DNA from 2 places in the Lactobacillus sp. M0396 genome. Region 2 is predicted to be linked to the other one. Evidence: predicted binding sites of a transcription regulator. Region 2 holds the regulator's gene; the other holds the start of a gene.
The links. The regulator HrcA, encoded in region 2, represses chaperone genes, less so after heat shock. The targets are predictions, from matches to a motif close to TTAGCACTCNNNNNNNNNGAGTGCTAA.
Positions count from the first base shown of each region.

Region 1 (16,603 bases), on a different contig from region 2:
AGAAGTTTATCCAGATCATGACTAAAGAAAACAATTTATATGAATTATTTAAAGATGCAGTCATTCTTTTACTTAGTGTTAGCTTAGTATTATTTGTTCAATGGGTTAAATTAATTAGAAATCCCAAAAGCACACCAATTACTACTGACACATTCATTGGTTTAGGTATGTTATGGCTTTTTTCACTACTAGGCATAGTTATCAGTATGCTGATGAAAAAAGTACCTTGGAAAATCATTCAGGGCTTCCCTATTCTAGGCTGGGTTTCAATTGTTTCTCTGATTTTTTGTTTGCTTAGTCCCTACTGTGTTCGTGTTATTAATGCTGTAGATTTCCTTTCACTAACAACCTCTGTTCTAGCATTTGCTGGAATATCAGTTACCCACCGTTTGAAAGAATTGACTAAAATAAGCTGGAAGATTTTAATCGTCGCAATTTTTGTTTTCTTTGGTATGTACTTTATGGACACCTTAATCTCACAAATTGCCCTTAATCTTAGTTAAAAGTAGTTTTTAAAAAACCAAAAGTCGCGATAACTTTAATTAGTTTAAACGGCTTTTTATTTTTGCTTATATATCATTTAATAAAAATTTGAAGAAAAGCCATTTACATATTCCATTTTACAAAGATATCTGCAATTTTTAATTTTTAACTACAGATTTAAATCAAATTTTTAATGTTATTTCCTAGTTTGGCAATATTTCCTGGGAAATAATACACAATTGTCTCCTTTAACTATTTGGTTCATTCCTTTCCCAGTTTCACATGAAACAATACAATTTTTAGAAGCATATGTTTTCAACATCTTTAAGGATTTAAAAATACTATAAATATTTTTGATCCGCTTAAAATTTTTAGACAATAAAAAGGCAACTATGATAATTACCATAGTTGCCTTTTTAAAGCTCTCAAGCCAAATAATCTGTCAGTCCCACCTTTAACCGTTCTAAGCCATCTTTAACCATTGTTAAGGGACAAGCAAGATTCATACGCAAAAAGTCGTGACCATTTCCGCGATAAATACTTCCGGGTGATAAAACCAGACCGGTTGTTTTTTCTAAGAATTCCGCTAATTTTTGCGAATCGCTACTAATTTGACTTACATCAAGCCAAATTAAGTATGTTGCTGCGCCTGCAACTACCTTAACTTGTGGAAGGTTCTTATTGATGAATTCTTCAGCATAAGTGAAATTAACATTTAATTGCTTAATCAATGCCTCTAGCCAGTTGTGACCATGTTCATAGGCAGCAATAGTTCCAGGAATAGCCAGCAAATTTGGTTCAGCTACCTCATCGCTATTAAGACCGCGATTAACCATAGCGCGCAAATTACTATTTGGTACAATCACTGTTGCTGCGTGTAGTGCAGCAACGTTAAAAGTTTTACTGGGTGAAACTAATGAAACAACGTTTTCGCGTGCAGGATTATTCACTGAAAAAGCTGTGGTATAGTCTGGGCCCTTGCGCACCAAGTCGCCATGAATTTCATCAGATAAAAGAACTACATGATGCTGATAGCATAAATCTGCAATTCTTTGCACTTCTTTTTGAGTCCATACCTTACCAATGGGATTATGAGGATTACAAAAAATCATCAGTGTTGTCAAAGGTAAAGCTAATTTCTGTTCGAGATCATCCCAGTTGATTGCATAATTTTCGCCATCAAATTGCAAGTCATTGGATAAAACATGTCGGCCATTATTTTCAATTGAATTGTAGAAAACATTATATACAGGAGCTTGGACTAAAACGTTATCGCCAATGTGGGAAACTCGTCTTACAATTGCAGAAATTGCGGGTACCACCCCTGTAGTAAAAATCATCCATTCCTGCTGAGGCCGATGACTATGTTCTTTTTCGTACCAGTCAGCCACCGCTTTAAAATAGTCATCTTCAGGCCACTCGTAGCCAAAAACACCGCGATCAACTTTCCTTTTCATTGCGGTAATTATTTCGGGTGCTGTTTTAAAATCCATATCAGCAATTGACATTGGCAAATCACCCTTTTTGACATGCCATTTGACTGAATCTGTATCTCTTCTATCTGGTGCATTAACAAAATCATACTTATCCATTATTTCTAATCCTTCGGTTTCTGATTTTCATCTGAATGATTAACTTTCGCATCAATTTTAGCACAATCAATTTCAGTTTCACTAGGAGTTATTTTTTGAGGATCTAAAATTAATTTACCAATTGCAGGAGCAGAAATTTTACCAGAAATTGGATTTTTCACACTGTCAATTTTGCTTGAAATTGCAGCATTAATATTAGAAACATATTCAAATGCTAAGTCAGTATGAATTAAACTGGTATTTTTCAATTCCAGATGGTCGATGTAATTAAGCCCCTGGTCGCTTTCAATTTTACAATTGATAAACTTGATATTTTGTCCGTTCCATGCCAAATATTCACCATCTATTATCGAATCATACACAGCAACATTTTGACAATTCCAAAAAGCATCTTTAGAAATAAAAGTGGAGTGATGTACTTCAATATTTTTAGCTCCGTCAAAAGCATAATTACCAATAACACTAACGTGGTCAAGATAGATGTTTTGACTGTCTTTACCAAAATAGTCACCGTTAACTTGACTATTGGTAATTCTGATATCTTTGCAGGTCCACATCGTTTCTGCAGCATTAGCAAAATGAACATTGTCTATGACTATTTTTTCTGCTCTCCTAAATAATTTTGGAGCCTGCAAAGCCGAATTTTTAATAGAAATATTTTTGATATACCATATACCACTTCGCGCCATAGTTTCAAATACAGTATTATCCACATTAATGTCCCTGTCATACCATAATGGATATTTCCATTTAAAGATAGAATCCTTGATATCAATTTTACTGGCTTCCTTAAGCGGCGACTCACCTTCACCAAAAGTAATTCCTGCCAGTTGTGAATTTTTTAGTCCAAAAAGAATTCTTTCACCTTCAAAAAAATGATTTTTGATAATATTCATTCCGATCTCTTTTCTCTTTTGTATTGTTACCAGGAAAAACCCTAATTCTTTATTATCCTCTGAAAAGCTTCCAACTTAAAATGCTATTTGATTAGGTTCCTTTATTACAAATAGTTATAACAAGCATATCATTGGCTCCGTATGTATTTTATCATTTAGTTAAAAATTCATTGTATATTTGTAAGCTATATGATAAGGTTATTAAATAATTATTACATTTATTATCAAATTCAAATCAAATATTATTGCTATCTATGTAGAAAGGCCATCTAATATGGAAGACATTAACTATAGAAAAAATTACCTACTTGGAGGAGCAATTGCGTGTTCTCAAGCAGATGGAGGCTTTCAAGAAGGAGGCAAAGGAATTTCTACACAAGATTTACGCTATCTAGATCCTAGCTGGACACCTGAGCAAATTGAAGATAAGCACCAAAATAATCCTTTTTCACAAGAAGAATTTGATCAAGCGTTAAAAGATCAGGGAACAAAATATTATCCCCTTAGAAGAGGTATTGATTTCTATCATCACTATAAAGAAGATATAAAAATGCTGGCAGAAATGGGATTGCAAATTTTTCGTACTTCTATTAGTTGGTCAAGAATCTTCCCCAACGGTGACGATCAAGAACCTAATGAAGAAGGAATTAAATATTACCGTGACATGTTTACTGAGTGTAAAAAATACGGGATAAAAGTTTTCGCCACAATGATTCACTATGACATCCCCGTTAATTTGGTCATAAAATACGGTGGCTGGAAAAACAGAAAAATTATTTCATTTTTCGAAAAATATGTAACTGTTTTATATAAAAGATTAGGTGATTTGGTAGATTACTGGTTGCCATTTAATGAAATAAACGCTGCTAAGTTTTCCCCTTGGGATGGAGTTTGCTTAATACCTGGTACAGAAAAGAACATGGATCAAGAGATTTTCCAATGCCTACACCACCAATTTTTATGTAGTGCTAGAGCAGTACAACTAGGACGCGAGCTTGTGCCAGGAAAACTAATTGGCGGTATGATTGCCCGTTTCACTACTTACCCAGCTACTTCAAAGCCGGAAGACAATTTGCAAGCCATCCAAGATGACCAGTATTCAAATTGGTTTTACTTAGATGTTTTAGCAAGGGGCTACTATCCAGAATACATGAAGCGTTATTTTGATAAAATAAACGTTCATATTCACTTCGAACCCGGTGATAAAGAATTGTTAAAAGACGGAACTGTTGGCTTTGTTTCCTTCTCATACTACTTTTCACAGGTTTCAACTAATGCAGCTAATTGGGAACAAACTGCAGGCAATCTGATTATGACTAAGAAAAACCCTTATTTAAAGGAATCCGAGTGGGGTTGGCAAATCGATCCTATTGGCTTAAGGTTCACTCTTAACCAAATATATGATCGCTATCACCTACCAATTATTGTTGCAGAAAATGGTATTGGTGCCCATGACGAATTGACTTCAGATCACAAAGTACACGACGATTACCGCATCGCATATCTTAGTGCCCATATAGATCAATTAGATGAAGCTGTAAAAGATGGCGTAAATTTAATTGCTTACACTATGTGGGGCATAATCGACATCGTTTCTTGCGGTCCGTTAACCATGGATAAACGATATGGCATAATCTATGTCGATTTAGATAATGGTGGCAAAGGTACAGGAAAAAGATACAAAAAGGACTCACTTTACTGGTATAAGAACAAGATTGAAGAACATATCAAAAATTAGTCTCATTAGTACCAGAAAGGAAAAATTATTATGGAAAAGAAGGAGTTAGCAAAGAGTATAATTAATTATCTTGGTGAAAGTAATAACATCAATAACTATTGGCACTGTATTACCAGGCTTAGATTTACAATCAAAGACGCTAGTAAAGCAAAATTAGAAAAAATTGATAATTTACAAGGTGTTCTTGGAACTACTATCAAGAGCAATCAATATCAAATAGTAATTGGTCCAAACGTGGATTCAGTTTTTGCAGAAATTGAGAAAATTATAGGTCCTCAGCAAAATGATAATAGCCAAGATCAAGGTAAGCACAAGTTTAAAATCACTGGAAAAGTAATTCTAGATGTCATTTCAGGTGTTTTCCAACCTATTTTACCCGCATTAGTTGCAGGTGGTATGCTTAAAGGTATTTTGGCAATAGTTCTAGCAATTTCACCAGGACTCGAAAAAAACACCACGATGGCTCTATTTAATTTAATCGCTGATGTTCCTTTTTACTTTTTACCATTCTTACTGGCAATTTCATCAGCACGCAAATTTAAATTAAATGAATTTCTTGGCATCTGTATGGCCGGTGCATTGCTTTATCCTACATTTGTTGCCAAAATAGCAAGTGGTCATTCCGGGTTAACGCTATTTGGCTTAAATATTCCAGTCTTTAACTACGCCTCTTCTGTTTTTCCAGTTATTTTGGGCGTAGGACTAATGGCCATTATTTATCACTTTGTTGACCGCTTTATACCTGACGTATTAAAATTGGTGGTTGTTCCTGCCATAACTTTAATTACCGCCGTACCAATTGCAATGTGGATTTTGGCACCACTAGGAGCATACGGAGGTCAATATCTAGCTGACGGTATAGTATGGTTATTCCAAAAAGCTGGTTTGTTAGCAGGATTTTTATTAGGATTTTTCATGCCATTAATCGTTTTAACGGGTATGCATCAATCAACATCTCCTATTCAAATTCAGAATATCGCTACATTAGGTTATGATTACTTATTGCCCGTCTCTTTTGTACACAATATGGCCGAATCTGGAGCAGCTTTTGGCACTTCTTTAAGAATGAAAAATAAAGAATTGCGTGCTGCAGGATTATCTACCAGTTTCTCTGCTTTTATAGGCATTTCTGAGCCTGCTCTTTATACAGTTAATGTGGTTCATAAAAGTTCCATGCTAGCAGCAATGTGTGGTTCCGGAGTTGGTGGCATGCTAACCGTTTTACTTGGTATTAAGTGCTATGCATTTGTAATGCCCGGCATCACTTCTCTGCCTGTTTATGTCAAGGCGGGTCAAGGCTTTACCAATGTTTTGTTAATGATTATATGCTTAATAGCAGCTTTCTTAACTAGTGCTCTAGTAGCAGTAATTTTAGGTGGAAAAGTTGCTCAAAGAAGTGAAACAAAATCCAGCTCACCACAAAGCATGACTTTTAGTACTCCTGCTGCCGGAGTTGTAATTCCATTGGAAGATGTAGCTGATTCAGTTTTTGCCAGCAAAACAATGGGTGAAGGTTTTGCAGTTAAGCCTTCTGAAGGCAGCATCTATGCTCCAGTTTCAGGTAAAGTCACTATGTTGGCAGAAACAAAGCATGGTATCGGTATCACCACAAATAATGGCCTAGAGGTTTTAATACATTTAGGAATTGATACAGTTGAACTAAATGGTAATCCTTTTAAGCTTTTTATTAAAAAAGGTGATGAAGTCGCTTCCGGTCAAAAAATTGCATTCATGGATATTAAGCAAGTTAAAGACAGTGGCAAAGATCCAACTGTCATCGTGGTAATCACAAATTCAAAAGACAAGGTTAAGAATGTTAAATTTACACTGCCAAATAAGTCTGCCGCAGATTTTGATGAGATAATGTCTGTGCAATTATAGAATTAAGAATTTAATATACACCAAAAAACGTGATTCTGTTTTTATAGCAGGATCACGTTTTTTATTCTAATAAACCGTATTTTTCAGGACTCAGAGCAATGACTTAACGCCTAATAATACCAGCAAGACACCAACTGTGGGTTTCATGTAGCGTGTGATTTTAGTTTTAGCTAGAATTTGGGCAAGTCTAGGTGCAATAACAGCTCCAATGATAGCACCGATCATCAAAGGCAAACCAGCAATCCAATCTACTCGCCCGTCTGCAATGTGAAAGATAGCACCCGTGATAGTCATAAAAACCAGAACATAAGTTGAAGTTGCAGTAGCCTGAAAATCTTGTAATCCCAGCAAAAATAAACCGCCAATAATAACAGCGCCACCACTCATGCCAGCAACGCCAACCATTAAGCCACCTAAGATACCATACATACCCGCTTCTAGCCTGGAATATTGCGTTTTTTTAACAGTTGCGGCAGTTTGCGTTTTCTTCTTGAGTAGCATATTAATGCCAAGAACTACCAAAACGATTCCTATCAGCCATTTATAAATTTTGGCAGGAATATATTTTGAGAGTAATGCGCCTATTATCACAGCAGGAATTGCCGTCATTAACATTTGATTACCTATTTTAGTATTTATTTGTCTTTGATGATAATAGCTAATTGCACCAATAATTAATGAAGGCAAAGCTGTCACTAAGGAAGTAGAAGATGCTGTTGCAGCATTTAATCCAAATAAGCCGGTCAATATTGCCAGGTAAATGGCTGCTCCACCACCGCCAAAAAGAATAACGAAGGTTCCTATTATCAACCCTATTAGTCCCAGCAAAAAAATTTTCATATTATTTGACCTTCTTAATTTTTTTAAAATTATATGTTATAGTTACAATATGTAATTATAGTTTACATATTGTAAAAGTCAAATTAAGTAAGGAGTTAAAAATGCCACGACAAATTTTGTCTAAAGAAATAATTATTAAAACAAGCATTGAGTTAATTGAAGACAACAAAGAAAATAATTTTGCGTCTATTGCCAAAAAACTTGGCACTCAATCGCAAGCTCTATATAATTATTTTCCTAATCAGTTAACACTAAATTACGCCATAGTTGCGTGGACTGTTAGCTTGCTAACAGATCAATTACGCAAAGATTTGTTTGGCAAAGCTGGCCTGAAAGCAATTATTGATTTTGCAATGACATTTCGCAAAACAGCACTGAATCATTTTCTCTTAACTCAATTTGTTTTAAAAATGCCACGCACTAATAACTATCCTGAAACTACCGCAGCTTTTAATGAGCTAAAATCTATCTTTAATCAAATGATAGCAACAGAGTTCACTGACTCTAAAAAACAATTACTGGCAAGCAGATGCATTAGAGATTTAGCAATAGGAGATATTGTCAACGTTGGAACAGGTTGGTTTGCAGATAAATCGCTACCAGCTGATAAAAGTTTTCGTAAATTGCTGAAACAAAACCTTAGTGATATTGCAAAATAAAAGTTTTGAAGTATTAAACCTAAATTGTATCGAAACCTTTGGTTTTGTTTCGAAACTAAAATAAAAAAAGCGAGTCCTAAGACTCGCCTTTTTTATTCCCAATTTGTAACTTAATCCAATGTTTGGACCCAGCCTTCTGGGCCTTTCTTGTTACCATACTGAATATCAACCAGTTCGTTATAAAGTTTCTTAGTAACTGGACCAGTTTCTGTTTCACTATAGATAACATGTTTTTTACCCTCGTAGGTAATTGAACCTACAGGAGAAATTACAGCAGCTGTACCCATTGCACCAGCTTCTTTCATGTTGAACGCTTCTTCCAAGGTAATCTGGCGTTCAACTGGGTTTAGACCTTGCCACTTAGCGACTTCCAAAAGTGAGCGCTTAGTAATAGAAACCAAAATCGATTTTGATTTTGGTGTGACAAACTGTCCTTCTTGGGTAATGCCGTAGAAGTTAGCACCACCAAATTCGTCAATATATTTATGTTCACGTGGATCCAAGTAAAGACTATCGGCAAAACCGTTTTTATGTGCTTCAACTGTCGGAAGCAAACTGCTGGCATAGTTACCGGCTGTCTTTGCTTGACCGGTACCAGCATATGCGGCACGGTCGTATTCACTAACAACGTAATCTGCAGGGTTCAATCCTTTAATGTATGCGCCAACTGGAACCGCAAAAACGCGGAAGGTATATTCAGTGGCCGCTTCAACACCTAAAACTTTACTTGTTCCTACCATAAGTGGTCGTAAATAAAGAGTTGCGCCACTATCATATGGTGGTACAAATTCTTCATTAGCTTTAACAACTTGTTTTACGGCATCAACAAATCTATCTTCAGGAAATGGCGGCATGGCTAACCGCTTTGCTGAAAGAGTAAAGCGGTGTGCATTTTGATCAGGTCTAAAGAGATTGATCTTACCATCTTTTCTACGGTAAGCTTTTAGTCCTTCGAAAACCTCTTGTCCATAGTGCAGTACTTCCGCGCCTTCAGAAAAGGTCATGGATGAATCTTCGGTCAGTTCTCCTTCCTGCCATTCTCCATCTTTATATTTCGCCTCATATCGATAAGGCAGATCACGATACTTAAATCCCAGATTTTTCCAATCCAGGTCTTCTACTCGTTGTTTCATTTGATTGTCCCCTATAACAAAACTACAAAAGCTAAAAAATAATTTTTAGCTTTTTAATAATAATTTAATTGCTACCTAATTTAAACTATATTTTTGTTGATGTCAATAGTGAATTCATATTAATCTTAATAAAATAATATGAATTTCTGATAATTAAACAAAAATTCAATTTTGTTACTGTATGGAAGGTTTCACATGAAACAACTAGAAGCAAAAAAGGGATCATCCTCTATTGAATGATCCCTTTTTAACATTAATCTTGTTTTGTTTTATCGTTATTTTCAGATTTTTCTTTTGGCTTAATGTCTAATACTGCAGCATCATTTAAGTAAACATGCTTGTCATCTGCTGTAAACTTGACTTCTTTGGTATCAGGCTCTTTCATTAATAATTTAGCAATTGGGGTTTCCAAGTCCTGCTCAACTACCCGACGTAAAGGTCTTGCACCAAACTTTTTATCATAGCCCTTTTCAGCTAAATAAGCTTTAGTCTCATCAGAAACGTTAACCTTAACATTCTTTTTCGCCAAAACATGTGCCATTTTACTTAAGTAAATATCAATAATTTTATTCATATCATCTTTAGTTAAGGAATTAAATGGCACAATCGCATCAAGTCTATTCAAAAATTCTGGTCTGAAGTATGCTTCCAAAGCCTTGATTAATTTATCATGATCTACTTTACCGTCTTTTAGCAATTGGTCGGAATAACCTGCATTAGAAGTCATGATCAAAATTGTATCCTTGAAGGAGACTGTTCTGCCTTGTGCATCAGTTAAACGGCCATCATCCATGATTTGAAGCAAAGCATTAAACACTTGCGGATTAGCTTTTTCAATTTCATCGAACAAAATCAGGCTGTATGGCTGGTGACGAACTTTTTCAGTCAATTGACCGCCTTCGCCATAGCCAACATAACCTGGAGCAGAACCAATTAGCTTGTTAACTGCCATCTGATCTTGATATTCTGACATATCAAGTCTAATCAGATGATTTTCACCACCAAACAATTGAATAGCCAATTGTTTAGCTAATTCTGTCTTACCTACACCAGTAGGTCCGGTTAATAAGAATGTACCAGTAGGACGATCATTGTCTTTAAAAACTTGTTTACGGGCAATTGCATCAGTAATGACATCAACCGCATTATCCTGATCAATAACCACTTTCTTTAATTTTTCAGCTAAATCAAGATTCTTTTGTCCCTCACTTGCATGCAATTCACTCATTGGAATCTTTGTCTTGGCTTCAATCAAAGCATAGATATCTTCATCAGTAACATGTGGAGTCGCTTCATTATCTACATGATCAGCTTTGTCGCGCAACTCTTCAATCTTCTTTTTCAGCTCACTTGCTTTACTGTAATCTTCCTTTTTGGCAGCAGTTTCTTTTTCACTTTCCAGCTTTTTAATCCGATTCTTTAAAGTTGCTTCATCATCAGGAATAGTGTCGAGACCCTTTTTGGCACCTGCTTCATCCATTAAATCAATGGCTTTGTCAGGTAAGTACCGTCCCTGAATGTAGCGCTGTGATAATTCAACAGCCAGCTTTAAAGCACTGTCATTGTATTTTACATGATGGAAAGCTTCATATTTATCTTTTAGACCTTCCAAAATTTTGACAGTCACTGCAGCAGATGGCTCAGGAACTTGTACAGGCTGGAACCTACGTGCTAGGGCCGCATCATTTTCAATCCTGCGGTACTCACTCGTAGTCGTTGCACCAATCAGATTCAAGTCGCCACTAGCCAAAGCCGGTTTCAAAATATTAGCAGCGTCACCATTGTTATTTTCAGAGTCAGTTGACCCTGCTCCGACAATATTATGTAATTCATCAATAAATAAGATAATATTAGGATTTTTCTTAGCTTCGTCAATCACTTTTTTCAGGCGCTCTTCAAAGCTACCACGCAAACTTGATCCAGCAACCATATCATTAATGTTAATTGCAATAATATGTTTGTCTTTCATCTTGTCAGGAACATCGCCTGCAGCGATCTTCTGTGCCAATCCTTCTACAATGGCAGTTTTACCTACACCTGCTGGTCCAACTAAAACTGGATTGTTCTTTTTGCGCCGACTTAGAATCTCTATAACTTCCTGAATTTGTTCATCACGCCCAATTACAGGATCGTATTTATTTTTCTTTGCTTGCTCAACCAAATCAACTCCAATTGGCTTTTGTCCTTGCTTTTGCCCCATTTGTCCGTTTTGGGATATGTCTTGCGGTGAAATATTCATACTGCTTGAATAGTGAATAGGAATAGCTCCACCTTTATCATTAGTGTTATTAAAGAAAGAATTGTTTAATTCGTTAAATAAATCATCAAAATCATTATCAAAATATGCCATATGTAAACACCCCTTTGATAGGTTATAAATTTGTAATTAGCACTCGTAGCGTTCGACTGCTAATTGCTTACATATAATATTATAGCAGGTTATCCACAGAAAGCAATAGTTTTGATTAACTTTTTCCACAGATTGTTTGATTTTTCCACAAAAATAAAAAAGCCTTAAAAGCAGCGCTCTCAGCTACTTTTTAGGCTCTATTCTTTTATTTTTGATATAATTTAAATTGCTTTGCCAAATATTTACCTGTTAAACTACCAGAATTTTGAGAAATATCCACAGGGGATCCGCTTGCAATAATTTTTCCTCCTTGTAGTCCTCCTCTTGGTCCCATATCAATCATATAATCACTGTTAGCCATAATATCCAATTCATGCGTAATAGTAATAATAGTTCCTTCTTGCTCGAGTAATCTTTGAAACACTTGTAAGAGTGTTCTCACGTCTTGTGGATGTAGTCCCACTGTCGGTTCATCAAAAACAAATAAAGTGCCCTTTTGCCTTTGATGAATGTGACTAGTTAACTTTAACCGCTGTGCTTCTCCTCCTGATAATGCTGGAGTAGACTCCCCTAGATGAAGATAACCTAAACCCATGTCATGTAATGTTGTAATTGTTTTATTAATTTTTGGCTCTTTTTGAAAAATTTCTTCTTTTAAGGCATCATCTACCGAGTAATCCAAAACGTCAGCAATACTTAGATTGTGCCATTTTACCTGCAAGACATCTTGATTGAAACGATGACCTCCACATACTGAACATGTTTCAACCATGTCAGGCAAATATTGGATATCAAGTGAAATCACACCAGTGCCACCGCATGCAGGGCATGCACCTTCTTTATTATTATATGAAAAATGAGACGCGCGATATTTTAACTTTTTAGCTAAAGGCTGTTTGGCAAAAAGTTTACGCAAGTTGTCCATAATATCTGTATAAGTTGCAACAGTTGATCTCTGATTCTTACCAACTGGTGTAGAGTCAACACTAACCACGTTTTTAATATAGTTATTGTTTAAGCTCTTTACCCACTTAGGTCTTTCACTGTTATTTTTTTGTGCCTTTAATGCCGGAATCAAAGAATCTAGAATGAGAGTAGTTTTACCAGCACCTGAAAATCCGGTAACAGAAGTTAAGCGATTGACAGGTATTTGCACATGCAAGTTTTTTAAGTTAAAGCGCTCAGTAACATCAAGTTTTATTTTGCCATGTTTAAAGATTTGGTCTTTATTGACCCTGGGTCTGACAAATAATGGTGCTTTACCTGTTAAATACGGTCCAATTAAGGATTTTTCATTATGTTCTATCTCTTTAGGTATTCCCTGGGAAATAATTTCACCACCCTGGCTACCTGAACCTGGACCAATTTCAATCACCCAATCAGCCGCATTAATAATGGAAGTTTCATGATCAACAACAACTAAAGAATTGCCTTGATTGACCAATTCATGAAATACATCAATCAACCCAGCTACATTGTCAGGATGCAAGCCCACTGATGGTTCATCTAATACATAGAGTACCCCTGTAGTTTCGGTGCGCAACGTTCTGCCAAGCTGAATACGTTGAAGTTCACCTGTAGACAGACTACTTGCCTGCCTGTCTATGCTCAAATAATCTAGTCCTAATTTTAATAGAGGTTTGACTTGATGCAACAATTCACTCGTTAAATTTTCTGCTAAGTCTTGCATGTCTTGTGGCAAACTTGCTAAAATCTCATCCATATATTGAGTTAATTCACCTAAAGTCAGTTTCTCAGCTTCAACAATATTTTTGCCGGCAACTAGCTGCTGCCAGCGACTAGGATCAATCCGATAGCCATGACAGCGAGGACAGGTACTAAATTTATAAAAAGAATTAATTCTTTGCAATCCTCGCTCCGACTTTGTAGTTTTACGGGAGTTAGCCACTGCATTATAGGCATTTTCATATAACGCATCAAGATGATAAACCCGACCAGTTGAAGTTGGCAAGTCAATAGGGACTTTCCGCTCTTTACCGTGAAGCACAAAGTCTTTTTCTTTAGCATTCAACTCTTTATATGGGATATCAGTACGTACACCTAATTCACGGGCAATGCGCCACATCCAATTTCGACCGGGAATTTGCCAAGTGGCTACCGCACCTTTTTCAAGCGTTAAATTTTCATCAGCAATAATCTTACTATCATCAATCTGCTCAACCGTTCCTAAACCCTGGCATTTTTGACACGCACCATCTGAATTAAACGCAAAGTCTTCAGCACTAAAAGCATAAAATTGTATGCCACATGTAGGACACGTCAAGCGACCCATTGCTTCCCCAGTTAAATCCATTGCTTCCGCAATTTTTATGGTTGGTGGAACTCTGTGACCATTAGGACATACGGGTGAACCTAATCGGGAAAAAATTAGTCGTAGGATATTAAAAACTTCCGTCACTGTGCCAACGGTCGAACGCACACCAGGAACAGCCGGTCGCTGCCTTAATGCCAATGCTGAAGGGATATGTTTTACCTCATCTACTTGTGCAGGACCAACTTGGCTAATGCGTCTCCTAGTATAGGCTGCTAAGGAATCAAGATAACGTCTTGCACCTTCTGAGTATAAAATGCCCATTGCCAAGCTGGATTTACCAGATCCGCTTAAGCCAGAGATTGCTACAAATTTATGTAGTGGAATATCAACATCAATGTTTTTTAAATTATTAACTCTACCACCAATTACTTCAATTTTAGTAGGTTGTTTTTGGTATTTCATTAATGATTCTCCTTTCCCTTAGCAGGCTTTAATGGCCTATTTGGTTTCTTTAATAAGTACTGTCGAATTGCTTGAATTACCTGCTTATTTTGCGGCAAATCTGAGTGATCTGCTTTTTCACCTGTAACTGTCATTGCCGTATAATTCTTAACCTGATTTTGAAAAATAAATTTACCGGCAGCTACACTTGTTTCAGGTACGATTCCATCTGATTCATAATTTTTCCCTCCAGAAAGAGAATAAACCTTTAAATATTGCGGTAGTGTTGCACGATTTTTAATAAAATCTGCCAGCATTTGCGTCCGATTATTAATATTACTTTCAGTAAAGTTATAAGGAGTTCCTAAAGTCATTAACTTCTTTATCTTAATGTTATCAGAATATTCAGAATAATAATGTTCCAGCCAATAAGTCCAAATTAAACCACCGTTGGAATGACCAAATGCTTTAAAATTATTAAACTTATAGTTTTGAATTAGTGATTCAAACGCAACATTTAGCCATTTTGCCTGTTTTTTAATATTTGTATAACCGTCTTTATTGTTGTCAAAACCAATAATAATAAAAGGCTCCAAATCGTTTTTACCAATAGAGCCACTGTAAGTTAGTTTTGCTTCACGTGAAACTTTGATTTTTATTACACTGTGTCTGTTGAGAGTAGTTTTATTCAGTTCATCAATTAAATCGTTAAAACGCTCAGTTGTGGCACTGGAACCAGGAACCATTATTACTGGGGAAAGCAGCGACTTGCTAAGTTCCGCTCTTGATTTATTATCCTTTTTCATCCAAAAAAAACTGGGGACAGCCAGCATAATTAAAACAATTATGACCAAGATTAGCCATTTATAATTAGGATTTTTACGCATCTGATCATTCCTTCTTCTGGTAAGCAATTCTTAGATCAATTTTTTCATTAATTTTAATTATTGGTAATAGCAAAACTATATCCAACAAAAACAGCAGTAATGTAAAAATTAACGTTGACCAGTTACCATTTGTGCCAAAAAATGAAACTAAAATTCCGGGGGTTCCTTTTAAAATTTGATAAACACTCACAGGAATAATATGTACGCTAATAGCCACAGTAGCCAATGTCATATTAATAATCGGGATCATAACACTAGGCAATACGAACACAGGATTTAAAATTAGAGGTAAACCAATTGTAAATCCCAAGTTAGAACCAAAAGCAGCTGGTAATAAATTAATTTTAGCATTTATTTCATTTTCTCTATTACCTCGCCTTATTAAAAGCAATACAATCACGGCTAAAGCAACGCTAGCACCACCCATTATCCCATAGCTGTTAATGAGTGAACTGCCCAGGTATTTATACGGCACATTCCAAGAATTACCGTGTTTTAATGTATACGTCAAATTTTCAGCAGTAAAAGCATTATTAACCGTTCCTGATAAGGAGCGCAATGGATAACCGATTCCTAACCAATCTAAAAAAGTAATCACAGCTGAAAGCAATAAAACTTCGCCAAAATTATTAGTGGTCTGAACTCGACTGACAATTTCATTAAAACTGGTGGAATTAAGGAGTTTAAGTTGTAATTCATAAATTATAATTCCTAAGAATATACCCAGTAGCAGTGAAATAGCGCTAGGCAAAACAGCATCCCCCGCCCTTTTTTGGATTATCTTTGTTCCCTCATCTTTAACGTAGGAAAAGTCTTTACCTAATAAATGAAATATTTGTCCCACACAATATCCTATAACTAAGGCTATAAAAACTGCATTAATTTGTAACAAACTGGCAGTAAACGGCATGCGAGCATTGCGGCCACTGCTGGATGCATATGAACAAAAAAGCATAATTAGAACAGCAGTTAAACCTGCCATAGTTGAATCCTTATGATAAAGCCGTGCTGTGTAACGAGCCATAAAGTAACTGGCATAGACACCAAACACCCCAAAAGTAATTTCTACCATTCCACGGCAAACAAAAGAACCACCATACCAAATATGATCAGATAATACTTTATCCAGGCTAAATATATTATAAATTAGTCCATTAGGTGTAAAAACCAAGTCATTAAAAAGTTTAAAATATGAGCCAACCACTGCAATCGGCATTAACACTGCCATGGTATGTCTTGTCGCACGAAAAAAAGAGAATTCCTGCATACGTGCTACGATATTGATAGTATATTCTTTCATTAAATCTGACCTAACCTTGATTATTGTATTTAAAATAAAATAATACTCTATTTTTCTAATGCTAGCCATTTTAATACCAACCATTATCTTTTTTATTATTAGTAATGAATAAAATGGTATAATGAAAG
Region 1 is NZ_JACFQE010000002.1:237,834-254,436, forward strand. Features, by position in the region: gene H3T43_RS03635 (DUF3100 domain-containing protein) at 1-25, shown strand, start outside; gene H3T43_RS03640 (hypothetical protein) at 18-503, shown strand; gene H3T43_RS03645 (MalY/PatB family protein) at 909-2,075, opposite strand; gene H3T43_RS03650 (DUF3737 family protein) at 2,081-2,971, opposite strand; gene H3T43_RS03655 (glycoside hydrolase family 1 protein) at 3,246-4,709, shown strand; gene H3T43_RS03660 (glucose PTS transporter subunit IIA) at 4,740-6,590, shown strand; gene H3T43_RS03665 (sulfite exporter TauE/SafE family protein) at 6,681-7,430, opposite strand; gene H3T43_RS03670 (TetR/AcrR family transcriptional regulator) at 7,532-8,089, shown strand; gene H3T43_RS03675 (branched-chain amino acid aminotransferase) at 8,200-9,222, opposite strand; gene H3T43_RS03680 (ATP-dependent Clp protease ATP-binding subunit) at 9,476-11,572, opposite strand; gene H3T43_RS03685 (excinuclease ABC subunit UvrA) at 11,778-14,309, opposite strand; gene H3T43_RS03690 (alpha/beta hydrolase) at 14,309-15,175, opposite strand; gene H3T43_RS03695 (PTS sugar transporter subunit IIC) at 15,180-16,475, opposite strand.
Region 1: H3T43_RS03680 (ATP-dependent Clp protease ATP-binding subunit) is a predicted target of HrcA. The motif match lies at 11,609-11,635, and genes of this name have one in related genera.

Region 2 (16,603 bases):
AAATTTATCAAAATAAAGAAGTCAGCTATATAGATACATTGTCTGAAAAAGCTTATAAGATGCAGGAACTAAAAGTTGATTTTTTGCTTGTGATGCATTTTAATGAGGCATTTAGCAAACTGACTGCACAGGAATTTGTAGATAAAATTATTGTTAAATTAAATGCTGATACAGTTGTAGCCGGCTTTGACTACACTTATGGTCCCAAAGAGATTGCCAATATGAAAAATTTCCCTAAGTTTGCTAAGGGAAGATTTGCTATTATTGATGTTCCAAAACAGTCTTATGATGGCCAAAAAATTGGCTCTACGGAAATAAAAAGGGCCATTACCAGTGGAAATATGGAATTGGCCGCTAAATTATTAGGGTTTCCGTATGTCATGTCCGGTAAGGTCGGGCACGGTTTACGTAATGGCCATAAACTGGGTTTTCCTACAGCAAATCTAGTTTGGTTTCAAGGCAAGGTGGTTCCTAAAATTGGAGTATACGCTACTAAAACCAAGATTAAAGGCAAGTGGTATGACTCAATGACAAGCGTGGGTTATAACGTAACTATTAATGAGGGTACAAAGCTTTATATTGAATCGAATTTATTTGGATTTAATCAAGAAGCCTATGATGAAGAAATGGTAATTAAATGGTATAAGTATACTCGTGGCGAAATTAAATTTGATAACTTAAAAAAATTAAAAAAACAAATGAGTGGTGATGAGGCAGAAATCAAAGCTTATTTTGCCGGCATTGGTTAATTTCAATTTTAAAGAGGATAAGCGTTTTTTTTGTAAAAAAGTTAGCACTCAACTTGACATTCTGCTAAAAGCTAGTATCATATTAATTGTTAGCACCTAATAAGTTTGAGTGCTAAAAGTGAGGGCGATATTTATGTTGACCGAACGTCAAGAATTAATTTTAAAAACAATTATCAATGATTTTACGCAGACACATGATCCTGTTGGGTCTAAAACAGTCATGAATCAGTTACCTATTAAAGTTTCAAGTGCAACTATTCGTAACGAAATGGCGGTTTTAGAAGAAAAAGGCTTGATTGAAAAAACTCATTTGTCAAGTGGTCGAGTACCTTCAACAGAAGGCTACCGTTACTATCTTGACAATTTAGTTGAGCCTTTACAGATTTCATCTTCTGTTTATAAAAGAATTATTAATCAGCTTGATCAGCCGTTTCATCAAGTTAACGACATCGTACAGGAAGCTGTTAAGATCTTATCTGACCTAACAAATTACACTGCATTTGCGGAGGGGCCTGAGAATAGTGATTTAACTATTACCGGATTTCGTATAGTACCTTTATTTGGCAGACAGATTATGGCTATTCTTGGTACCAGTGATGGTGATGTTCATGACCAGGTTTATAACTTACCATACAATATTCATGGTGATGACATTGAACGTGCCGTTCGTATGATTAACGATGAATTAGTAGGAAAGTCGCTAGATCAGGTTACACCTGAGTTTCTTAAGAAGACTTTAGGACAAAAGCTTAAAGCTGCTCATGTGTCTGAATTAATAGATTTAGTTGAAGATGTGATCAGTGATGCTGCCAGCGAACAAATGTATGTCGATGGTCAGATTAATTTGCTCAATAATATTTCTTTGAGTGACGTTTCTAATTTGCGGTCATTATATGAAATGATTGAGCATAATGACTTAATTTCTAGTATTTTGGATAACAGGCAAAATTTAAAAAGTGACAGATATCCAGTTCGGGTAAGTCTAGGGTCTGAGTTATCAAATGATTTGTTAAAGGATTATAGTCTGCTTACGGCAGAGTACAGCGTTGGTCCTCACGGAAAGGGCATAATTGCTTTACTTGGCCCTGATAATATGCCGTATTCTCAAGTGATAGGATTGCTTGAATATTTCAGAAATGAGCTATCTAAAAAGTTGCTTGATTATTATGGTAGATTTAAATAAAGGAGGTTAGCCGTGAGTAAAGAAGAAATTAACAGTAAAAATTCAAAAAAAGATCAAAAAGAATCAAGTGAATCAAAAGAAGTTAAAAAGCATTCTCAAGCTAAGGCTAACGAAAAAAAGAAGTCCGAATCTTTGGAAAGCAAACTGCAACACAATTTGACCCAGTTGCAAAAAGAAAAAGATGATTTAGAAGATAAGTACTTGCGCAGTCAAGCTGAAATGCAAAATATGCAAAATCGCTACAATAATGAAAGAGCGCAACTTATTAAATATGAATCACAATCTTTAGCTAAAGATGTTTTGCCAGCAATGGATAATTTAGAAAGAGCTTTGGCAACAAAGGTTGATGATGAAGCATCAAAGCAGCTTAAAAAGGGAGTGCAAATGACACTTGATTCTCTGGTTAAAGCCATGAAAGATCATGGAATCAGTGAAATCACTGCTGAAGGTGTAAAGTTTGATCCTAATTTACACCAAGCTGTCCAAACAGTTGAAGCTGAAAATGAAGATCAAAAAGATCATGTTGTGCGGGTTTTGCAAAAAGGATACTTGTACAAAGATCGTACTTTAAGACCAGCGATGGTTGTTGTAGCACAATAATTGAAAGGAAGCATATCAATGTCAAAAGTTATCGGAATTGACCTAGGAACTACCAACTCGGCAGTTGCTGTTCTTGAAGGAAAAGAGCCAAAAATTATTACTAATCCAGAAGGAAACCGTACTACACCTTCAGTAGTTGCTTTCAAGGATGGAGAAATTCAAGTCGGTGAAGTCGCAAAGAGACAGGCTATTACTAATCCTAATACTATTTCTTCAATTAAGCGTCATATGGGTGAAGCTGATTATAAGGTCAAGATTGGTGATAAAGCATACACTCCTCAAGAAATTTCTGCCATGATTTTACAATATATCAAGAAATTCTCTGAAGATTATCTTGGCGAAAAGGTTACTGAAGCAGTCATTACAGTTCCTGCATACTTTAACGATGCTCAGCGTCAAGCTACTAAGGATGCCGGTAAAATTGCAGGCTTAGATGTTAAGAGAATAATTAACGAACCTACTGCATCTTCACTTGCATATGGCCTTGATAAAGATGCTGAAGATGAAAAAGTTCTGGTTTATGACCTTGGTGGTGGTACCTTTGATGTTTCTGTTTTGCAATTAGGTGACGGAGTCTTCCAAGTACTTTCAACTAACGGTGATACTCACCTTGGTGGCGATGACTTCGATAATAAAATTATTGATTGGCTGATCAAGAACTTTAAAGATAAAAATGGTGTTGACCTTTCTAAAGATAAAATGGCTTTACAAAGGTTAAAGGATGCCGCTGAAAAAGCTAAGAAAGATTTGTCTGGCGTGTCTTCAACTCATATTTCATTACCATTTATTTCTGCTGGTGAATCTGGGCCATTACATTTGGAAGCTGATTTAACTAGAGCGAAATTTGACGAATTAACTGCTGATTTAGTTGATAAAACAAAGATTCCATTTGACAATGCATTGAAAGATGCTGAATTAACAGTTAATGACATTGATAAAGTTATTTTGAATGGTGGTTCAACCCGTATTCCTGCTGTTCAGGATGCAGTTAAGAAGTGGGCTGGTAAAGAGCCTGATCACTCAATTAACCCGGATGAAGCTGTTGCTTTAGGTGCAGCAATTCAAGGTGGAGTTATTTCTGGTGATGTTAAGGACGTAGTTTTACTTGATGTCACTCCTCTTTCTTTAGGTATTGAGACCATGGGTGGCGTATTTACTAAGTTAATTGAAAAGAATACGACAATTCCAACTTCAAAGAGTCAAATTTTCTCTACTGCTGCAGACAATCAACCGGCTGTTGATGTTCACGTTTTGCAAGGTGAGCGACCAATGGCTGCTGACGATAAAACATTAGGTCGTTTTGAACTAACAGACATTCCTGCCGCCCCACGTGGTGTTCCTCAAATTCAAGTTACATTCGATATTGACAAAAACGGCATTGTTAATGTTTCTGCTAAAGATATGGGAACCGGTAAAGAACAAAAGATTACCATCAAGAGTTCATCCGGTTTATCTGACGAAGAAATCAAGAAGATGCAAAAAGAAGCTGAAGAACATGCTGAAGAGGATAAGAAGAAGAAAGAAGAAGTTGATCTTCGTAATGAAGTCGATCAATTAATCTTCTCAACTGAAAAGACTTTGAAGGATGTCAAAGGCAAGGTATCAGATGATGATACTAAGAAAGTTCAAGATGCACTTGATGCTTTGAAGAAGGCTCAAAAGGACAACAACTTGGATGAGATGAAGTCCAAGAAGGATGAATTGTCTAAAGTTGCCCAAGACTTAGCAGTCAAATTGTACCAAGCTAATGGTGGGGCTCAAGGTGCACAAGGACAGGCTGGACCTCAAGCAGGACCACAAAATCCTGGTTCCCAAGATGGCAATTCAGGTAGTGGTTCCGCAGGTGAAGGCGAGTTTCATAAGGTAGACCCAGATAAGTAAAGGGTTTATAATTGAATAAATTAGAAAAGAACTGCCAAAAAAAGTAGTTCTTTTCTTTTGTAAAGTTAAGGAGCTTATAGATGGCACAAGAAGATTACTATAGCGTTCTTGGTGTTGATCGCAATGCCAGTGATGAAGAAATTACCTCTGCTTATCGTAAACTTGCCAAAAAGTACCATCCTGATTTAAACCATGAACCAGGTGCTGAGGACAAATATAAAAAGGTTAATGAAGCCTACGAAGTTTTACATGACAAGCAAAAGAAAGCACAATATGATCAATTTGGTTCAGCCGGAGTCAATGGTCAAGGCGGCTTTGGCGGTGCAGGTCAAGGGTATAGTGATTTTGGTGGCTTCGGTGATTTTGGTGATATTTTTAATGACTTCTTCGGTGGCGCTACCGGTGGTGGTCAGCGTAGAGCGAATCCAACAGCACCAACTCGTGGTGAAGATTTAGACTATACTTTGTCAATTGATTTTATGGATGCAATTACCGGCAAAAAAACACAAGTTTCTTATACCAGGAGCGAAACATGTCCGACATGTAAAGGTAATGGTGCTGAAAAGGGTACACACCCGATTACGTGTGATAAATGTAATGGTACTGGTTACATGACTATAACTCAAAAGTCCATGCTGGGAGTTATTCGGCGTCAGACAGTTTGCGATAAATGTCATGGCAAAGGTGTAATTATTGAGCATCCTTGCCAAACTTGTCATGGCAAAGGTGTAATTGATGGCAAAAACACTATTGAAGTTAATATTCCAGCCGGAATTGATAATGGACAGCAATTACGTTATGAAGGTCAGGGTGAAGCAGGAAAAAATGGTGGCCCTTATGGAGATCTTTATATCAGTTATCGCATCAAACCATCAAGAGATTTCGAACGTAAAGGAACTACTATTTATACTACTGTTCCGATCTCATTTGCGCAGGCAACATTAGGTGATGAAATTAATGTTAAAACTGTGCATGGAGAAAAGAAGTTGAAAATTCCTGCTGGAACACAACCTAATAAAGAATTTACTTTACATGGTGAAGGTGTTCCATATTTGCGTGGAAATGGTAATGGTGATCAAATAACTACTGTTCAAGTACAGATTCCGAAATCGATTAATGAAAAGCAGAAACAGGCTTTGGTTGATTTTGTCAAAGCCGGCGGTGGATCAATAACGCCACAAGAAAAAGGATTCTTTGAAAGATTAAAAGAAAAGTTGCAGTAAAAATTAATGCTATAAAATTATGCTCAAAGGGCTATAAATACTGGTGAGAGATTGATACTGACTTAATAATTAAATCCGATGATCCCTGCTGTGTAAAAAAGAAATCAAAAATTATTTGAGACTTTTCAATGAAAATGGAATGTCAGATAAAAATGGCATTATAAGATATTAGTAGTATTATTTGCAAATTGAACTAAAGGACTAATTCTTCAAGCTTGATGGGATTAGTCCTTTAATTTTGATAAAAAGTTTCTTTATCTTAATTAATTTTATAGGTGTTTGGGAATTTGTTATAATAATAAAGATAGAGTAAAGGGTGCAAATTATTTATGGATATTAAAAAATTACAAGATTACCAAAAACATATTCGCAACTTTTCCATAGTTGCTCATATTGATCATGGGAAATCTACAATTGCGGATCGTATTTTAGAACTGACTGATACTGTATCTGAACGACAACTAAAAAACCAAATGTTAGATGATATGCCACTTGAACGTCAGCGGGGAATCACGATTAAAATGAACTCAGTTGAAATTAAATATCATGCCCAAGATGGAGAGGACTATATTTTTCATTTGATTGACACTCCTGGACACGTAGATTTTTCTTATGAAGTTTCTCGTTCTTTGGCAGCTTGTGAAGGTGCACTTTTAGTAGTCGATGCTTCACAAGGTGTACAAGCGCAAACTTTAGCTAATACTTATTTAGCGATTGATGATGATCTGGAAATAATGCCTGTAATTAACAAGATTGATTTGCCATCCGCTAATCCTGAGCAAGCCAAGGAAGAAATAACTGAAATGCTGGGTTTAGATGCTTCAGAGGCAGTTGAAGTTTCGGGAAAAACAGGTCAAGGAATTAAAGAATTGCTTGAGCGAATAGTAAGAGATATTCCTGCACCACAGGGAAATTTGCAAGATCCACTTAAAGCATTGATTTTTGATTCTAAATATGATGATTATCGCGGGGTAGTTTTGTCCGTCAGAATTGAGGATGGCACTGTTGCACCTGGCGACAGAATCAAAATTATGAATACCGGTAAAGAGTACGAGGTTACTGAAGTTGGGGTATCAAGTCCACACCCAGTAAAGAAAGAAATTTTAATTGCTGGTGATGTTGGTTATCTGACAGCAAATATCAAGTCTGTTCGTGAAACTCGTGTTGGTGATACCATTACTTCTGCTGAAAATCCGACAGCTGAACCACTTCCTGGTTATCGCCAAATACCACCAATGGTATATTCTGGTATGTATCCTGTTGATAATTCCAAATATGACGATCTTAAGGAAGCTTTGCAAAAGCTTCAGCTAAATGATGCTGCTCTGGAATTTGAACCTGAAACTTCGACCGCTCTTGGATTTGGATTTCGTTGCGGGTTTTTAGGCTTGCTTCATATGGATGTAGTACAAGAAAGACTAGAGCAGGAATTTGATTTAGACTTAATTATGACCGCTCCTTCTGTTGATTATCATGCCATTATGAATGATGGTACAACAAAGGTAATTGATAATCCTTCTGATTTGCCCTCAGCTGGTGAATATAAGGAGGTACAGGAACCTTTTGTTAAAGCGGAAGTTATGGTTCCAAATGATTTTGTTGGTCCAGTGATGGAACTTTGCCAGCGTAAACGTGGTGAGTTTGTAACTATGGATTATTTGGATAAATATCGAGTTAACGTAATTTATAACATGCCATTAGCGGAAATCATTTATGACTTTTTTGATGATTTAAAATCTTCCACTAAAGGTTATGCCTCACTTGATTATGAAATTACGGGTTATCGGGCAACTGATTTAGTTAAAATTGATATTCTTTTAAATAAGCAAGTTGTTGATGCTTTGAGCTTTATTGCTCATCGGGATGAAGCTCAGAACAGAGCAAGGCAAATGACATCAATGCTCAAGAAACTTATTCCCCGGCAGAACTTCGAAGTTGATATTCAAGGCGCTATTGGGGCCAAAATCATCTCTCGTGCAACAGTAAAGCCTTACCGCAAAGATGTTACTTGGAAAATTCATACAGGTGATCCTGATAGAAGGGCTAAATTGCTTGAAAAGCAAAAGAGAGGTAAAAAGCGAATGAAAGCGGTAGGTCATGTTGAAATTCCTCAAGACGCTTTTATGGCTGTTTTAAAAATGAATGATGATGACTTAAACTCGAAATAAGAAAGAATTACAAAAAGGCAAAATTTATTAATGATTGAATGGCATGAGCGCAAAAATGAAGAACTAGCCCCTGAATTAATTGAGGAATATCAGCTTAGTCCGATTATGGCTAAGCTGCTTTCTTTGCGTGGAATAAATACTGCAGAGAAAATTAACTTTTGGTTTAATGCGACTGAAGATGACTTGGCAGACCCTTACTTAATGCACGATATGAAAAAAGCTGTTGACAGGATAAACCGAGCAATTGATGCAGGAGAAAGAATAACTATTTATGGTGATTATGATGCAGATGGCATAACTGCTACAAGTATCATGATGGAAACACTTGGCATATTGGGCGCAGACGTTAATTTTTTCATACCTGATCGTTTTCGTGACGGTTATGGTCCAAATCTAGAAGAGTATAAGCGAATAGTAGCAGAAGGTGCTAAATTAATTATAACTGTTGATAATGGCATTACAGGGGTTAAAGAAGTAGCCTACGCCAAGAGCAAGGGTGTAGATACAATAATTACAGATCATCATAAATTTCAAGATAAAATTCCTGAAAGCTATGCGTTGGTTCATTGTAACTACCCTGGCCAAGAATATCCGTTTGATGATTATTGTGGTGCTGGAGTAGCCTATACTATTTGCCGAGCTTTAATGCAGGATTCAATGCCAGAATTATTGGAACTGGCAATGATTGGAACAATTGGAGATATGGTCAAGGTTTCCGGAGAAGGTCATATTATCGTTAAACGGGGTTTAAAAATGCTTAACGAAACTCAACGACCAGGCTTAAGGGCTCTTATAAAAAATGCTGGGTTACAAATAGGGCATATTGATGAAACAGATGTTGGCTTTAATATTGCACCAAGATTGAATGCTGTTGGTAGACTTGATAATGCTAGTTTAGCCGTTGACTTACTGTTATGTGAAAGTGACGAAGAAGCTGAAAAAATAGCAGATAAGATTGAAGGTCTAAACGATAAACGTAAAAATTTAACAGCTGAAGTTTATCAATCTTGCGTTAATCAGATTAAAAATAATGGTTGGCAAAGAGATAAAACCTTAGTTTTATATAATCCCAAGTTCAATGAAGGGGTTTTGGGATTAGTTGCAAATGAACTGGTTGAAAAAACTCATAAACCAACTATAGTGCTGACTAAGAATGATAAAGGAATTGTTAAAGGCTCAGGAAGATCTGTAGATGGTTTTAATCTTTTTAATGCCTTAGAGCCTTTGAAGGATAGACTTTTTCTTAAATTCGGTGGGCACGATTTTGCGTGTGGCTTGTCTATGACTGAAAGCAAAATTTTCTCGTTACGCAAATCATTTGAGGATAGTTTTACTGGTGTTTTTAATCAAAATATACGATATTATGATTGTGAACTACCTTTTTCTCATCTGGATTTGAAAATTATGACTGAAATCAAAAGGGTGGGTCCTTTCGGAACAGATAATGTCAAACCCCTTTTTAGTATTACTCATCCAAAAATTAACAGCTGTTTTTACATGGGTAAAGATAAAAGTCATATCAAATTAAGCATTAGTAAAGACAATAATAAAGTTGATGTTATAGGATTTAACAAGAAATTCCTTACAAAAATACTTTTACCATATATAGATCAGTTATTCATAGAGCTACAAGAAAATTGCTTTCGTAATCAGATAAAATTACAAGGCATTATAAAGGGAATCATTTTTGCAGCACCAAAATTAGCAGTTCCAGAACCAGTTGTTGATTTGCGCAATGAAAAGTATGTGATGGGTTTTGCTGACAGATATTTATTATTTGATAAAAGAAATAAAAATGCTGCTTCCAGTCTGTTTGATATCGACCCTGCAAAAATTACATTGGTAAATGATTATGATAGTGAAGGTGAAGTGGCCGTCTTTCTTGATGTTCCTCGCAATCAAAAAGACTAGATTTTGCGTTGAACAATAATTATGAGCAGCTATACTTACACTTTCTTATGGATCAATTACCCGTAAAACATTTACCGTTAAAATCTGATTTTGAAATCTTGTTAAAATATGTATATTCTCACCCTGGTCTAACACTGCAAGATTACCGAAAGGTCGGTAAATTTATAAAATTAAATTACGACAATGTTCTCTTTATTTTACGTGTATTCTTTGAATTGAATTTTATTCAATTAGAAGATAATAAAATATTTGGTGTCAATAATCCTGTTAAAAATAAACTGACAAATTCGAAATATTATCAGGCTACAAAGTCACAGATTGCTTTTATAAATGAATTGCGACAAATGCCTAGTCAAAAATTACTAATGTACGTGAATGAGCAATTAAAGCAACATTAATTTTTCTCGCTTTTAATGCTTTTAAGCACAAAATTTGTTAGAATATAAAGGTCAAATAAGCTTTAGAAAGAAAGTTAAGTTTTTGGAGGTTTTTCTTCTTATGGCAAACGATTTTGAGAAACATATTGCAAGTGTAAAGGATTTTCCGAACAAAGGAATAATCTTTCGGGATATCACTCCTGTCCTACAAGATGGCAAATTGTTTCAGGCAGCTACACACAAGTTAGCTGAATACGTTAAAAGTAAAAATGCCGATATAATTGTTGGTCCCGAAGCGCGTGGTTTTATTGTTGGTTGTCCTGTGGCAACAGAATTAGGTATTGGTTTTGTGCCAGCTAGAAAGCCACATAAATTGCCAAGGGAGGTCGAACGTGCTTCTTATGACCTGGAATATGGTTCAAATAGTTTGGAAATTCATAAAGATGCTATTAAACCTGGTCAGCGTGTTGTAGTGTGTGATGATTTACTGGCTACAGCTGGAACTTTAAGGGCGTGTAAACAATTAATTGAAAACCTTGGTGGAGAGTTGGTTGGTTCTTGTTTTTATATTGAACTACCTGATTTAAAAGGAAAAGAGAAATTACCAGGACTTGACGTGTTTTCTTTAGTTAAATACCATGGTGCTTAATATTTATTAATCTTGTTTTTTTAAGCATGAAATTTTAAAAAAATAATAAATGTGCATGAAATGCTCTTAATAGTTAGATTTTTGTAATCTGCTGTTAAGAGCTTTTTTTATGTTTAAATATTACTTCATATATAAAAACAGCAAATGATTTAGATTTTTGCATAAAACTAAGATTTCAATAAAATAAAGCGCTTTCTGAAATATGAAAAAAACTTTGAATTTTGAGTTAAAATTTTTTACAAGATCATGGCAGCTATATATAATGATACAGTATTTCAAAAAAGGAGAATAGAGTAATTTGCAATTAAGAAAAGCAACAATGGCCGATTTTGACCAAATTATCACTATTTTAAAAGATGGAGCTAATCAATTAGCTGAACATGGAGTAAATCAATGGCAAGGAGATTATCCCTCAAAAGGTCAAATTAAAGAAGACATTGAAAATGGTTGGGCCTTTTTAGCAGTTTCTGAGGATAAAGAAACTGTTGGTGCAATTGCTATAGTAGATGGACCTGACCATGTTTACGATCACTTAGACGGTACCTGGCTGTGCAATACAGATAGATATGTTGTTATTCATCGTGTGGCAATTCACTCTCAACATTCTGGTAAAGGTTATGCTACTAAACTTTTACAGGCCGTAATTGATGATATCAAAACTAACCGTGACGATGTTGATTCAATCAGAATCGATACTCACGAAGATAATAAAGCAATGCAACACTTAATTGCAAAAATGGGTTTCACAAAAGTTGGTCTTTTACATGGCGTTTATCGTGCTAATGAAATTTCGTATGTGTATGAATTAAAAAAGTAAAAAGGAATTATTAAATGTTATTTAAAGTAATAAAAAAATTGATTTAAAAGTAAAAAAAAACACTAAATTGTTTACTTTAGTTATTTTATGTATTAATATAAACATAACGAATGTAATTTAAAGCATTTGTTATAAACGTACAACCAGTGAAAGGGGGGATTCAAGGGTCAATTAGTGAAATGGTTATCTATCTTTGCTGTTGACTCGCCTCTTATTAAATAATTAACTTTCCTGATTAATTTAACTATTTTTTCCTATTCTAAATTATTATACCAAATAGCATATACAAAACCTTTTTACCGATGTGATGGAAAAGTCAGGAACTCATCGGTAAACCTTAAAAAACCTGATTACGGAAAATTTCCGCAATCAGGTTTTTCTTTATTTAAATTTAAATTAGCGATGTTTCATTATTGGTTGATAGAATAAATCAATAACAATTGCGGCTATCAAGGCAATGGCAAAAGTAAGTAATAGGTTCGTCCAGTTTATTTTTGTCATTGCGATACCAAATAATGCCAGGATCACGGTCAGAATGACATCGCCTAGTTGTGTCAAACCAACTGCTTTAGATGGGTAATCCTGCCAAAAGTATTTCTTTGTTCTGGTAATTAAAACTATGAACATAGCACTCAAAACGAGGTAAACATAAACCATCGTTGAAATAGTGCCATGCCCCCAGCCGTGCGTGTTAAGATAGGCAATACCAGCAATACCAATAGCTGTCCAGCCGAAAGCTAGTGAAAAAGCAATTTTAGCTAATTTAGCCATATTCCAGTTTTCTGGTTTATAAGTGATGTGAGTTCTATCAGTACCAATCATCATTGTCACCATATTATTCATAATTGTGTAAATAACCATAGCGTTTAGCGCCATTGGAATATAGTTAAAGAAAAGGTAGCCAAAAGTCAAAAGCATCGTTAATTGTGCAGTTCTGGCTAACTTTGTTAAGGACCAGGTAGTCATTCTTTGGTATACTCTGTGTCCAGCATCAAGTATTTTTACTATTGAAGACAAACCGTCATTTAAAAGTACCATTTTACCAGATCGTTTGGCCACGTCGGCAGCGTTAGACACTGCTATACCAACTTCAGCTTGCTTTAGAGCAGGAGAATCATTCACGCCATCACCTGTCATACCTACTATATAACCTTTTTTCTGGAAGAATTTAACCATGCGCAATTTATCTTCTGGTAAAACGTCCGCAATACCAGCCAATTTGCTGGTATCTGTCTGGTCAGTAAAATCACGAATAGAAATTACCTCACCTTGCAAGTCAACCTGCTTAGCGACTGCAACAGCAGTTTTCTGGTTATCACCAGTCAGCATAATCGGCTTAACTCCCCGTTTTCTGAGTTCTCCGAGAGCCGCTTTAGAGTCAGATCTTACCACATCTTGCAAAATGAAAACACCGGCCAACTTGTCGTCAATTAATAAGGCTACTGAGCGTCCTGCACCAAAATCTATTTCTTTTGCCTTTTCGTTAGCATTTTTGTCAATTAGCGAAAGTTGTTTAAAAGAACCAAGTTTAATATTATGACCATCACAGTTTGCCATTGAATAACCAGTGCTTGAAGTGAAAGGCGTGAAATCTGAAGCTGATTTAATACTTAATCCTTGTTGTTTAACATATTCATCAATTGCAGTATCAATGAGTTTTTTGTTTCTTTGATCTGTAGCAGCTGATGCTAGTTTTAAAACATCATTATTATTCATTGAACTAAAATTGGTCCACTGACCAACTGCCGTTTTATTTTCCGTGATTGTTCCTGTTTTATCGAGCAAAATCAAATTAAGGTTTGCTGCATCTTGAATACCAGTCAAATCAGAAGTTAATACTCCTTCTTTGCTTAAACGGGTTGCTTCAAACGAGTTAGAAAGAGCAAATGTGGAAGGCATAGCAACTGGTATTGAAGCAATAAACATCATTGCTAAAAATGGCAGCATGTTAATCAGATTATTTAGGTCACCACCCTTAAAGAAAGAAGCAATGACAATTACTAAGGTCAGAATTCCATCAAGAATGCACAAATAGTAAATAATTTTAGTTAGCAGTTGTTGCAGGTGACCAGGAGCTGCAGAATTATTAATTAAGTTAATTGTCTTACCGGAACGAGAATCAGCACCGGTAGCAGTGACGACTGCTAAGCCATTGCCTTCTGTTACAGTAGTACCGGCAAAGGCTGTATCTTGTGGATTTTTCCGCACTGTTCTTGCTTCGCCTGTAATTGAACTCTCATCAGTAGAAATTTGTCCCTCAATCAGCTTCACATCGGCAGCCAAAACATCACCAGCCTGCATACTGATTAAGTCACCAGGGACTAAGTATTTTGAGTCAATATTCTGCCACTCCCCATCTCTTTGAACAGAAATAGTAGGAGTTAATTTATGTGAAATATTATTCAGAACTCGCCTTGATTGCTTTTTCTTAGAAGCTCCATTCCATGCAGCAAAAAGTAGCATCAATAACACAAATAATGATTGTATCCATTTTCCTAACACACACTCTAAAAGTAGGGCAGCTTCGAGAATCCATGCTGATAAATTCCATAACTTGGATAAAAATTCTTTAAAAAAGTTGAATTGAGGTTCAGGAACCTCGTTTAATCCATTTTCCTGCACTAGTTTATCTGCTTCGGCTTGACTTAAGCCAGTAATTTTTTCAGCCATAATTTTACTTCCTTAGTTATAAATACTTAATTTAAAGTAGCATAAAAATAAGACTTTTGCTAGCAAATTAGATATTATCATTTGCAAGTTTGTTTTAATTTTGTATTTAAAATAATTATAGAAAAGTGTAAAATAGGTATAGTAGTGTATTAGTACACCTGAATCTTAATATATCATTTTAAAAAATTCGAATTTATTTGCTTTTAATCTAGGAGGTGGAATTCATGTCAGTTAAAAAATTTATTGTAGCTTCACTATTAACACTAACAGCTCTATTTTTCTTACCCTTCTTCGTTCACAATGAGATTATAGATTATTTTAACGTTGCGATTCCTGAAACATATAGTTATGCGCAGGTATCAAAAAATACGCAAAAGTATTTTAATGTTCAAGCCTATGATTCTAAAACCGGCAGAAAGCTTCCATACAAAATAAAAAGAGTAGGAGGCTATGATCCAAGCAGGCAATATATTAAAATTGACCATAAAGGCCAGTATGTGAAAGAAATTAAATATATTTCCAAAAAAGAATTTCAAAAGAAAGTTCATTCCTAAAAGTTAGATAAAAGGAGATACCATGTTCGAAAAATTTTTGGTTCCAGTTTATGTCTTTTTTCTGATTATAACTAACCAAATTCCATTAGATCATAATTCTTGGATTGATAGAGTTGATCCTGCTATTCCAGAAGTAATTAGTTATGCGCAGGTGCCAAAAAATACGCAAAATTATCTAAACGTTCAGGCCTATAATCCTGATACTGGTAAGAAATTACCATATAAAATTGAAAGAGTAGGTGGTTTTGATCCAAGTAGACAATATATTAAGATCGACCACAAGGGACAGTACGTGAGAAAAATTGACTATATCTCCGAAAGTACTTACTTAAAAGCAATTAGTCAAAAAGACGACTAGCCATAAAAATAGCACAAAAAAAGCCTGCATTATTGCAGGCTTTTTGAGTTTAAAAACTAATCTTTGTCAACACTGTCTGGGAAAGTAGCTAGACGCTCGCCTTCACCAAGATCTTCTTCAATTTCGAGCAAACGGTTGTATTTTTCAACACGTTCAGAACGAGCAGGTGCACCAGTCTTAAGCTGACCACCGTTAACTGCAACTGCGAAGTCAGCGATGAATGTGTCACCAGTTTCACCTGAACGGTGAGAAATCATGGTGTTGTACCCGTTCTTACGTGAAAGGCGGATAGTTTCCAAAGTTTCAGTAACAGTACCAATTTGGTTTAACTTAATCAATGAAGCGTTACCGGCACCTTCCTTAATAGCTTTTGTCAAAAGCTTAGGGTTAGTACAAATGAAGTCATCCAAAACAATTTGAATTCTGTCTTTGTGGCTTTGAGTAAATTTAATCATGCCATCAACATCATTTTCATCGTATGGGTCTTCAATTGAAATTAATTCTGGGAACTCGTCAAGTAACTTGTCGTAGTATTGAGCTAATTCTTCATCGTTAAATACTTTACCTTCGAAGTGGTACTTGCCGTCTTCTTTGTTGTAGAAGTATGAAGCAGCACAGTCACAAGCAATAGCAATGTCTTCACCTGGCTTGTATCCAGCCTTAACGATAGCGTCGTGTAAAGCTTGTAAAGCTTCTTCAGAGTTCTTCATGTTAGGTGCGAAACCACCTTCGTCACCGAGTCCGGTTTCATAACCCATATCTTCAAGGACTTTCTTTAAAGTATGGTAAGTATTAACAATCTTTTCAAAACCATCACGGAAAGAAGTCTTCTTAACTGGAGTGATCATGAATTCTTGCACGTCGATACCATTGTCAGCGTGCTCACCACCGTTAATAACGTTATGGAAAGTTTGTGGCATTTCAAGGTCAGTTCCGCCAAGGTATCTGTATAAAGGTTGGTGACTGTCTTTTGCTGCAGCAGCTGCAGTAGCCATTGATACGCCTAAAATAGCATTAGCACCAAGCTCAGCCTTGTTAGGGGTGCCATCTAATTCGATCATTACACGGTCAATGTTTGCTTGATCATGTGGATCTAAACCCTTCAACGCTTTAGCAATTTTAGTATTTACGTTTTCAACGGCTTTGGAAACACCTTTACCGCCTACACGACTGCCACCATCACGTAATTCAACTGCTTCATTTTCACCAGTTGAAGCACCTGATGGAACTTCAGCTTTACCAACAACACCGTTTGATAAGGTTACAAAAGCCTCAACAGTTGGATTACCACGTGAATCATAGATTTCCAGTGCATGAACATTTTCAATGACTGATTTTAACATCTAAAAACCTCCTAAATAATAAATGCTGTACTAATTTTTATAAGTACATACATTAGTGGAGCACACGCTCCATATCTACATCACAAATTTTAGCCTAAGTTTGTGATTATGTAAACATTT
Region 2 is NZ_JACFQE010000001.1:256,951-273,553, reverse strand. Features, by position in the region: gene ribF (riboflavin biosynthesis protein RibF) at 1-749, shown strand, start outside; gene hrcA (heat-inducible transcriptional repressor HrcA) at 883-1,932, shown strand; gene grpE (nucleotide exchange factor GrpE) at 1,945-2,532, shown strand; gene dnaK (molecular chaperone DnaK) at 2,551-4,413, shown strand; gene dnaJ (molecular chaperone DnaJ) at 4,494-5,636, shown strand; gene lepA (translation elongation factor 4) at 5,966-7,804, shown strand; partial or broken gene recJ (single-stranded-DNA-specific exonuclease RecJ) at 7,838-10,113, shown strand; gene H3T43_RS01255 (adenine phosphoribosyltransferase) at 10,214-10,741, shown strand; gene H3T43_RS01250 (GNAT family N-acetyltransferase) at 11,040-11,558, shown strand; gene H3T43_RS01245 (HAD-IC family P-type ATPase) at 11,955-14,228, opposite strand; gene H3T43_RS01240 (YxeA family protein) at 14,453-14,782, shown strand; gene H3T43_RS01235 (YxeA family protein) at 14,805-15,140, shown strand; gene eno (phosphopyruvate hydratase) at 15,197-16,483, opposite strand.